3 regions of the Micromonospora polyrhachis genome follow, and region 2 is predicted to be linked to each of the others. Evidence: riboswitches for the same ligand, from Rfam matches in the RefSeq annotation. Region 2 holds a riboswitch; each other region holds the start of a gene.
The links. Region 2 has a riboswitch for cobalamin ahead of FHR38_RS01380 (ribonucleoside triphosphate reductase). Riboswitches for the same ligand answer to the same signal wherever they lie in the genome.

Region 1 (3,531 bases), 6.6 Mb from region 2:
AGCGGCCGCGCCCGAAGTGTGACGCGGAGGCGATGCGAGAGCCGTACCGCCGCACAAATTGTATTTCCGGCGATTTGTTGCCCGGTCGGCCCCTACCAGCCCGGGCAGCAACTTCCACGTGGCAGGCTGCCCGCCGTGGACATGGATATCACCGCGGCTTCGGCGGGCACCTGGACCCTGGGAGATCTGACCGTCAACCGGATGGGATTCGGCGCGATGCGCCTGACCGGTGACGCCGACGGCGTACCCAGCGATCGCGGCCAGGCGATCGGGCTCCTGCGGCGAGCGATCGAACTCGGCGTCAATCACATCGATACCGCCGCGTTCTACTTCTCGCCGTTGCGCTCGGCCAACGAGCTGATCAACCGAGCGTTGGCGCCGTATCCGGATGATCTGGTCATCACCACCAAGGTCGGGCCGGGCCGGGACCCGTCGGGGGCATGGCTGCCGCCGGCCCGGCCCGAGCAACTGCGCGGCCAGGTCGAGGAGAACCTGCGTCAGCTCGGGCGCGACCATCTCGATGTGGTCAACCTGCGGGTCCACGGCCCCGAGTCGATTGCCGAGCGGTTCGGCGCACTGGCGGAGCTGCGTGACGCGGGCCTGATCCGCCATCTGGGCATCTCCAACATCAGGCCCGAACATCTTGCCGAGGCCCAGGCCATCGCGCCGGTGGTATGCGTGCAGAACCCGTACGGCATCGGGTTCCGCCGGCATACCGATGACCTCCTGCGCGCCTGTGGTGCACAGGGCATCGCCTTCGTACCCTTTTTCGCCATCGCCGGTGCCGGCCGTGAGGCGGGCGCGAGCAGCACGGACCGCACCGAGATACTCGACATCGCCCGAGCCCACGGCACGACGGCTGCGCAGGTCCGGTTGGCCTGGACGTTGCAGCGTGGCCAGCACGTGCTGGCCATACCGGGTACCGGTAACCCCGAACATCTGGTCGCCAACATCGCGGCGGGCGCGCTACGACTCTCCGCGGATGAGATGGCCTGCCTCGATTCGCTTGCGGTTGACGCCTAGGGGCAGGGCACGGCGGTGAGGACCTGCCGAACGGTGAGGACCTGCTGGACTGGGAGATGACCTTGCCCGGGTGGGGTCGACGGACCCCACCCGGCGTCCCCGGTCAGCCCAGGGCCAGGCGCAGTCCCAGGCCGATGAAGGCGACCGTGCAGATCCGGCTGACCCGTCGGGACCAACGGTCGGTGGAGACGCGACCGGAGAGGCGGCCGGCCAGCATGCCCAGGCCGATGTCGACGGTCAGCTGCACCAGCACGAACAGCGCACCGAGGGTGACCAGTTGCGCCGTGACGTTGCCGGCGGACGCGTCCACGAACTGGGGGAGGAACGCGACGCTGAACAGGATCATCTTCGGGTTGAGCAGGTTGGTCATGAGCCCCCGGCTGAAGGCCCGGCGCAACTCGGCGTTGGCCGGTCCGGCCAGGTCGGTACCCGGCTGCGGACTTCGGCGTAGTGCGAGCAGGCCGAGCAGAACCAGGTACGCCGCACCACCCCATCTGATCGCGGTGAACAGCACCGGCGAGGTGGCGATCACCGTGGCCAGTCCCAGCACGACGGCCAGGACGTGGATGGCCTCGCCGACGGCGACGCCGACCGCGGCGACGACTCCGGCGCGGACGCCGTACCGGGCGGCGTTGGCCAGGACGAACATCATGTCCGGTCCGGGCGTGATCATGAGAAGGGTGATCGCGGCGAGGTAGCCGACCAGCACACTGGTGGAGACGGGGCCCACGACTCAGCCCTCGGTGGTGTGCTGGAGGAGTGCCTGCCGTAGGGTCAGCCGGTGCTCACGCCGGATCCGGGCCTCCCGGTAGCGGCGCCGGTCGTCGTCCGTCTCCGGTAGCAGGGCGGGGACGGCACGCGGCCGACCCGCGTTGTCCACGGCGACCATGACCAGGTGCGCGGTGGCTACCGTGTCGGCCGGTACCGCCCGGTCCCACCGATCGGCGGTGACCCTGACGGCGACCTCCATCGAGCTACGGCCGGCCCAGGTGATCCGCGCGTCGACGTGTACGACGTCGCCGACGCGTACCGCCCGCAGGAAGGCGGTCTCATCGATGGCGGCGGTCACCGCCGGACCATCGGAGTGCCGGGCGGCCACGACGCCGGCAACGGAGTCGATGAGGTTGAGGATCCGGCCGCCGTGGACGGTACCCATCAGGTTGGTGTGGTGCTGGTCCATGATCTGCGACAGGGTCAGGTGCGAGGCCGAAGGCGGTCGGCCGTCGCCGACGTCGGGCGGGGAAACGATGGTGGTGGTCACAACTACAGTCCGTCCCTCGAGAACCGAACCGTCGATCCCCGGGAGGCAGCGGCCTGCCACGTCGCGGCACCAGCCGGCCACGGCGCGTCGTCCGCCCGGCCCACCCGCGAAGCCGACGGCTGCGCACACGGGTTCGTGTACGCAGCGCGGGCAGGTCTTCGGACTCGCGGGCATCGCATCGGAGACAGCCTCCGATGGCGTCCTACTGGCCGTCGCTTCCCAGACGTGCTTCGTCCAGTGCGTCTGACGGCGGTCGTTCCCGCTCACCGCTGCGGGGCAGTCCCGGACTCTCACCGGGTTCCCTCTTACGCCGCCCGAGCAGCCAATACCCGGGGCGGACCAGCGCCGTGGACGAGCATAGCCGGCCGGGGACGGGCCAGCGCGCAGGTGTCCTGCGGATCGTCACCAAGGCTGCCCCGCTTTGGTCGCGCTAGCCTCTGGTGGCGCTAGTACTGCATGACGCAGTAGACGACGACCGGGTCGGTGAACCGATACCAGCGGTTCCATTTGTAGTCGCGGGTGCACTGGCGGTCGTTGGCGGCGCCGGGAACGATGTCGATGATGTGGACGGTGCCCTTTGCCTTGCATTTCGACGCAGCCACGATCCAGCCGTTACCCTTCGGGAACTTGTAACAGTAGAAGCGCACCAGGTGTAGTTCCAGACACAGTCGATAGCCATCTTCGGTAATGTATGCGGCTTTGGGGTTTGCGCAGTCGTTCCGCTCGTAGTCCACCGAGAGCACCCGGTAGGTGCCACGAGTGCCGTTGCAGTTGCCGACCCCCTGGAAGTCGCCCTGCTCGCTGACAGCGATGCACTGCCCGATCTTCGCCGGCGGGGGCGGCGGTGCCTTGGTTGTCGGGAGTCGGTTCGGCGAGTCCGTCTCCGTCTTGGACGGTGTCGGGTAATTGGTCCTTCGCGGGGTGGGCGAGGTCCACGGGTCAGTATCACCGGTCGCCTGATTCTGCCGGTCGTCCTTGGCGTTGAAGAAGGCCACCGCGGCCACCGCGATCCCGCAGGTTCCCAGTAGGCACAGTGCCAGCACCCCGGCGATCACCCCGATGATGAGGGGGCCATTGCGCTTCGGAGGCATTGGCGGTGGTAGCGGGGTGCCCGGTCCCGGTGGAAGGACGCTGGGATCTACGGACCACTGTGTCGTGTCCGGATCTGGCGGAATCGCACCCGGCGGCTGGGGCACACCCGGCGGCGGAGGGGTCGTCACGGGCAGAGTCTCACATAGACCGACCGG
Region 2 (3,531 bases):
AGAGTCGCCTGATCCACCGGGCGGCTCACCACCACCCCCTCTTCGGCCAACGCCTGCGCTACCGCATCGTCCTCAGCGGCAGCCACCATCTCGCACGCCGCCGTGACGAACTGGTTCGCCGCCGCATCGAAGCCCTCCAGCCAGCCCGAGGCACCTGGCCCGGGTCGCCGCACCCGTCCCACCGCCCACGCGGCCGTCGACAACACCAGCGACCCCAGCAGCAACCGGCCATCCTCAGTCACCGCCGCAGCGAACAGCGCACTGTTGCCGCGCGGCGCACGCTCATCCGTATCCGGTCCCGAGTCGCCGAATACCCGCTCCAATGTCCCGTGTAGCCGGTCCAGTTCGAACACCCCGCCGTACACGGAATGCCGCCAGACCAAGTCTTTCCGCATAGCCTCTCGGCCCAACGGGTGCCCAGCCTCCCACGGCAGATGCTGCCCCGGCCGCACCTCATATCGGCGTTCCCGAGGATTCGGCGGATCCAGCTTCTGCGCATCGAACAGCTCCACGGACCGCCAGAACTGCAACACCAGCGCCCGCTGAGCATCCTCTCCGGCCGCCGCCGACGGCCTGAAGGGCCTTGCCGAAGCCGTCGAAGTCTCCTGCGCGGCCCTGCTCAACACCGGCTGCCGGACATCGTCGTACTTCCTCGCCCCCAGGTCGGCCAGCGTGAACGTCGCCGGGCACCCCGGACACACCAATGCGACATACCGCTGCGTCCGACCCGCCCGCTCGTACGGCTTGCGGAAGCTGTGCAGCGCGCCAGCGCAGCGAGGGCAAGCCCGGCCGACCCGCTCCTCGTACGACCACCCCGGCTCGGTGAAGCGCGCGTGCGCCGACGTCGGCCGCACACCCCACCGCTCAAACGCCAACCCCTGCACCGAACCCTTGTCACCCACCAGCCAACCCTCACCTTCACGAATGGCTGAAACGCGCATCACTGTAGGCAACCAGCACGGCTTGTGGTCAACCGGCGAGGTGCACCCTGTGGACGACCACAGGGATATCCACAGGTACGGCCTGGACCGCCCCGCTCGTCTCTCCACCGCTCCATGTGAGTAGCTCGGCTCCCATACGAACCACACAGCACCGTCTACTTCTACTGCTTGGCAGCGAGAACGCTCGGTCTGACTGCGGGTGAGGTCCTCTGTGGAAATGTGCTCCGGGTGGATCACGGGACCTAAGTCCTGCCCTCAAGGTCGAAAGTCACTCAACATATTGCGGCGGCTTATCGCTTCAACCCCCAGGTGTAGTGTTTTGGCGGTCGGTTCGGCAGGCAGTCGTATAGGCCTGTCGAGGCAACAGGGAACCCGGTGGGAATCCGGGGCTGCCCCGCAACGGTGAGCGGCCGCATGACGGTCCGAGCCCGATACCTGCCGGCACCTCCCGCGCATCTGGGCGCGGTGAGGTCTCTTCTCCGTACCGCCTCGTGGGAGGGCTGACGTGACACAGATCAACGCCGTGGACTCGGTGACCGAGTATTTGGACCGTAGCGACTGGCGGGTCACCGCCAACGCGAATCAGGGCTACTCGCTCGGGGGACTCATCCTGAACACGGCTGGCAAGGTGGTCGCCAACTACTGGCTCGACCAGGTCTATCCCGAGGCCATCGGCCGCGCCCATCGCGAAGGCGACTTCCATATCCACGACCTGGACATGCTCTCGGGTTACTGCGCAGGATGGTCCCTGCGCACCCTGCTGACCGAGGGTTTCAACGGGGTGCCCGGTCAGATCGACTCGGCGCCACCGAGGCACTTCTCCTCGGCGGTCGGACAGATCGTCAACTTTCTCGGCACGCTACAGAACGAATGGGCCGGTGCCCAGGCGTTCAGCTCCTTCGACACCTACATGGCGCCGTTCGTGCGCAAGGACTCCATGACGTACGAGGAGGTGCACCAGTGCATGCAGGAGATGGTGCACAACCTCAACGTGCCATCCCGTTGGGGCACCCAGACGCCGTTCACCAACCTTACCTTCGACTGGACCTGCCCCGAGGACCTTCGCGAGCAGGCACCGGAGATCGACGGTGCGGAGATGGACTTCACCTACGGGGATCTGCAGGCCGAGATGGACCTGGTCAACCGCGCGTACATCGAGGTCATGACGACGGGTGACGCGACCGGTCGGGTCTTCACTTTCCCGATCCCCACCTACAACATCACCAAGGACTTCCCCTGGGAGAGCGAGAACGCCGAGCGGCTGTTCGCCATGACCGCGAAGTACGGGCTCCCGTACTTCCAGAACTTCATCAATTCCGACCTCGACCCCGGCATGATCCGCTCGATGTGCTGCCGCCTGCAACTGAACCTCACCGAGCTGCTCAAGCGCGGCAACGGTCTGTTCGGCAGCGCCGAGCAGACCGGCTCCCTGGGTGTGGTCACCGTCAACTGCGCCCGCCTCGGATACCTGTACGCGGGTGACGAGCAGGGCCTGTTAGAGGCCCTCGACCGGCTGTTGGAGCTCGCCCGCGACAGCCTGGAGATCAAGCGGGTCACGGTCCAGGATCTGATCGACGAGGGCCTCTTTCCCTACACCAAGCGTTACATGGGTACGCTGCGTAATCATTTCTCGACCATCGGCGTCAACGGCATCAACGAGATGATCCGCAACTTCACGCACGACGCGTACGACATCACCGCCCCGGCGGGGCATGCTCTTGCCGTGCGGCTTCTCGACCACGTACGAACCCGCATGGTCGAGTTCCAGGAGCAGACCGGTCACCTCTACAACCTGGAGGCGACCCCGGCCGAGGGCACCACCTACCGCTTCGCGAAGGAGGACCGACGCCGGTTCCCCCGGATTCTGCAGGCGGGCACCGACGAGAACCCGTACTACACCAACTCCTCGCAACTACCCGTGGGCTGGACCGACGACCCGTTCGAGGCACTGGAACGGCAGGACGAACTGCAGACCAGGTACACCGGCGGCACGGTGCTCCACCTGTACATGTCCGAGCGGATCTCCACCGTGGCCGCGTGCCGCACCCTGGTACGCCGCTCACTGGAGCGGTTCTCGCTGCCCTATCTGACGGTGACACCGACCTTCTCGATCTGTCCCGAACATGGCTATCTGGCTGGGGAGCACACCACCTGTCCGACGTGCGGCGGAGACTGCGAGGTGTGGACCCGTGTCATGGGCTACCACCGTCCCGTCTCCTCCTTCAACATCGGCAAGAAGGGCGAGCATGCCGAGCGGGTGCACTTCCAGGAGAAGGTGGCGGTTCCCGCGTGATCCGCATTGGCGGCTGGTCCCGGCTGTCCACCTGCGACTGGCCGGGCCGCCTCGTCACCACCGTCTTCTGCCAGGGCTGCCCCTGGCGTTGCGGCTACTGCCACAATCCGGAGCTGCTCGACCCGCGCGCCGAACCGGCCGTGCGATGGGAAACGGTGACAACCCACCTCGCCCGTCGCCAGGGCCTGCTGGACGGTGTGGTCTTCTCCGGCGGTGAGCCGCTGCTGCAGCCGCGTCTTGCCGAGGCGATGCACGAGGTACGGACCCTCGGCTACACGGTGGGCCTGCACACCGGCG
Region 3 (3,531 bases), 330 kb from region 2:
GCCGGCTGCTACGAGTGCATCGAACCGCAGGTGTCCAACCTGTTCAAGCGCGAGACGATGTCCGGAGAGTTTCTCCAGATCAACACGTACCTCGTCAATGAGCTGAAGCAGCGAGGGCTGTGGACGGCGGCGATCCGGGACCAGATCAAACGGGCGGATGGATCGGTGCAGGGAATCTCCGACCTCCCCGTCGAGGTACGGGAACTGTTCCGCACCGCGTGGGAACTGCCGCAACGGGCCCTGATCGACCTGGCTGCCGCCCGCGCACCGTTCATCGACCAGTCCCAGTCGCTGAACCTGTTCATGAGTGCGCCGACCATCGGCAAACTCTCGTCGATGTACCTGTACGCCTGGAAATCGGGACTGAAGACCACCTACTACCTGCGGTCCCGTCCCGCGACCCGCATCCAGCAGGCCACCGTCGCCGTCACCCCGGCCGCCAAGCCGATCGTCGCGGTGAGCGACGAGGAGGCGCTGGCCTGCTCCCTGGAAAACCCCGAAAGCTGTGAGGCCTGCCAGTGACCACCATTCCCGAATCCCGCACCAGCACCAGCACCACGATGGGGGAGCGGCACATGCTGCTCGACCCTGGCATGGATCTGACCCTCCGGCCGATGCGCTATCCGCGGTTCTTCGACCGGTTCAAGGACGCCATCAAGAACACCTGGACCGTCGAGGAGGTCGACCTGCACTCCGACCTCGCCGACCTGGCCAAGCTGTCCCCGGCCGAGCAGCACCTGGTGTCCCGGCTGGTGGCGTTCTTCGCCACCGGCGACACCATCGTCGCCAACAACCTGGTGCTCAACCTCTACCAGCACGTCAACTCCCCGGAAGGCCGCCTCTATCTCTCCCGTCAGCTGTACGAGGAGGCCGTGCACGTCCAGTTCTACCTGAACCTGCTCGACACGTACGTGCCCGACGAGAAGGAACGGTTCGCGGCGTTCGCAGCGGTGGAGAACATCCCCTCGATCGCCCGCAAGGCCGAGTTCTGCTTCAAATGGATCGATTCCCTCTCCGAACTGCGTGAGCTGAGGACTCGCGAGGACCGGCGGGCGTTCCTGCTCAACCTGATCTGCTTCGCCGCCTGCATCGAAGGACTGTTCTTCTACGGCGCGTTCGCCTACGTCTACTTCCTGCGTTCCCGGGGAGTGCTACACGGCCTCGCGTCGGGCACCAACTGGGTGTTCCGCGACGAGTCCATGCACATGGCCTTCGCCTTCGACGTCGTGGACACCGTACGCGCCGAAGAACCGGACCTCTTCGACGCCGACATGGAACAGCAGGTCAAGGACATGCTGGCCGAAGCCGTCGAATGCGAGGTGCAGTTCGCCGCCGACCTGCTCGAACAGGGCGTATCCGGGATGTCACTGCCCGACATGCGGGAATATCTACAGCACGTCGCCGACCGGCGCCTGGCCATGCTCGGCATCGAACCGATCTACGGCAGCCGCAACCCGTTCGCGTTCATGGAACTCCAGGACGTCCAGGAACTGTCGAACTTCTTTGAGCGGCGGGTGTCCGCCTACCAGGTCGGCGTGACCGGCTCGGTCAGCTTCGACGACGAGTTCTGATTCGCCGGCATCCTCTGATTCGACGATGTCCGCTGACCGGAGAGGCCGGTCTGCTGTCCTGGGCGGCGCTGCCGCCCAGGACAGCAACCACCCGGTCACAGCCATCCGCCACCGGTCGGAACACATCGGCCATGGCGCGAATCTCCGCAGGACAGGCCCGGACGTCACGACGCCCATATCGACCTTCCGGTCCAGGTGGCACCGTCTGATGCCACGGACGTCGAACGACAGGTCAACCCGACACCGCCCAGACACCGTCCCGAACATCGGACAGTCTGGCGCCGATCCCACCATCAGGCCCGTACGATGGCGGACGGTGCTGGTTCGCCCCACCCCGCAGGGTGGGGCGTCGCAAGAGGGAACCCGGTGAGAGACCGGGACTGCCCCGCAGCGGTGAGTGGGAACGACCGCCGTCAACGAAGCACTGGACCGGAAGGTCTGGGAAGCGACGGCCAGTAGGCGACCTGGTGTCATGCCCGCGAGTCCGAAGACCTGCCAGCGCTGCGCACACCACCCGGTGTGCGCCGCCGGCGGCCTCTCGGGAGGGTCAGGGCGGAAGCCGGTACCTCGCCGTACCCTGCCTTCCCCTCCCGTGCCCGCCGGGCACCTCGAGGGAAGGACCCCCTTTGATGAGTACCAGTACCGCATTCGGCCAGAGCACCGTGCTCGGCTATCCGCGCATCGGCGCCAACCGGGAGCTGAAGAACGCCGTCGAGGCGTACTGGGCCGGCAGAATCGACGCCGACCACCTGGAGAAGACTGCCGCCGGGCTACGCGCCGAGGTGTGGCGAACGCTGGCCAATGCCCGCCTCGACGCGATCCCGTCGAACACGTTCTCCTACTACGACCACATGCTCGACACCGCCGTCGCCGTCGGCGCGATCCCCGGTCGCTTCGCCCGGCTCGGGCTTTCCCCACTGGACACCTACTTCGCGATGGCCCGTGGCGTCGACGCCGAGCCCGCGCTGGAACTGACGAAGTGGTTCGACACCAACTACCACTACCTGGTGCCGGAGATCGGTCCGGACACCGTCTTCACCGCGAACCCGACCAAGGCACTGCGCGAGTACACCGAAGCCCGCGAACTGGGTATCACCACCCGACCGGTGCTGGTCGGGCCAGGCACGTTCCTGCTACTGGCCAAGGGCAATGACCCGTTTGCCCGCCTCGACGACCTCGTCGAGGCGTACGCCGGGATCCTCACCGCCCTGGCCCAGGTGGGCGTGGCCTGGGTGCAGCTCGACGAGCCTGCGTACGTCGTCGACCGCAGCCCGGCCGAGATCGACGCCCTGCACCGCGCCTACACCCGACTCGGTGAGATCGCGCCCCGGCCACGGATCTTCGTCGCCACCTACTTCGGCGAGCTCGGTGACGCCCTGCCGGCGCTGCTGGACACCCCCGTCGAGGCGATCGGCCTGGACCTGGTTGCCGGGCCCGGCAACCTCGACCGGCTCGCCGCCGCCGGTCCGCTACGGGGCAAGACGATCGTCGCCGGCCTGGTCGACGGCCGCAACATCTGGCGTAGCGACCTGCGGGCCGCCGTCGCCGCCGGGGCAACGGTCACCGCGTTGGCCGACCACATCGCCGTTTCCACCTCATGCTCGCTGCTGCATCTCCCGGTCGACCTCGCTGTCGAGACCCACCTCGATCCCGACCTGCATGCACGGCTCGCGTTCGCCCGGCAGAAGGTCGACGAGGTCGTCCTGCTCGGCCGTGCGCTGCGCGACCGCACCGCCCACCTGCCCGCACCGCTGCCACCCGCCCCGACGAAGTGGCGGCACGACGACGTACGGGGTCGACTCGCCGCGCTGCGCCCGGCGGACCGGCAGCGCGGCGACTACGCCAACCGGGCCGCTGCCCAGCAGCAGAGGCTGGAACTGCCGGAGCTACCGACCACCACGATCGGTTCGTTCCCGCAGACGGCCGAACTGCGCAAGGTTCGCGCCGCGTACCGGGCCGG

Region 1: another riboswitch for cobalamin. It lies ahead of FHR38_RS31015 (acyl-CoA thioesterase); the one in region 2 lies ahead of FHR38_RS01380 (ribonucleoside triphosphate reductase).
Region 3: another riboswitch for cobalamin. It lies ahead of metE (5-methyltetrahydropteroyltriglutamate--homocysteine S-methyltransferase); the one in region 2 lies ahead of FHR38_RS01380 (ribonucleoside triphosphate reductase).

Annotation. Positions count from the first base shown of each region.
Region 1 is NZ_JACHJW010000001.1:7,022,326-7,025,856, reverse strand. Features, by position in the region: gene FHR38_RS31025 (oxidoreductase) at 142-1,023, shown strand; gene FHR38_RS31020 (LysE family translocator) at 1,127-1,753, opposite strand; gene FHR38_RS31015 (acyl-CoA thioesterase) at 1,757-2,203, opposite strand; cobalamin riboswitch at 2,417-2,643, opposite strand; gene FHR38_RS31010 (hypothetical protein) at 2,731-3,339, opposite strand.
Region 2 is NZ_JACHJW010000001.1:372,559-376,089, reverse strand. Features, by position in the region: gene FHR38_RS33040 (DEAD/DEAH box helicase) at 1-902, opposite strand, end outside; cobalamin riboswitch at 1,254-1,398, shown strand; gene FHR38_RS01380 (ribonucleoside triphosphate reductase) at 1,447-3,234, shown strand; gene FHR38_RS01375 (anaerobic ribonucleoside-triphosphate reductase activating protein) at 3,231-3,531, shown strand, end outside.
Region 3 is NZ_JACHJW010000001.1:38,750-42,280, reverse strand. Features, by position in the region: gene FHR38_RS00210 (ribonucleoside-diphosphate reductase subunit alpha) at 1-522, shown strand, start outside; gene FHR38_RS00205 (ribonucleotide-diphosphate reductase subunit beta) at 561-1,571, shown strand; cobalamin riboswitch at 1,875-2,085, shown strand; gene metE (5-methyltetrahydropteroyltriglutamate--homocysteine S-methyltransferase) at 2,201-3,531, shown strand, end outside.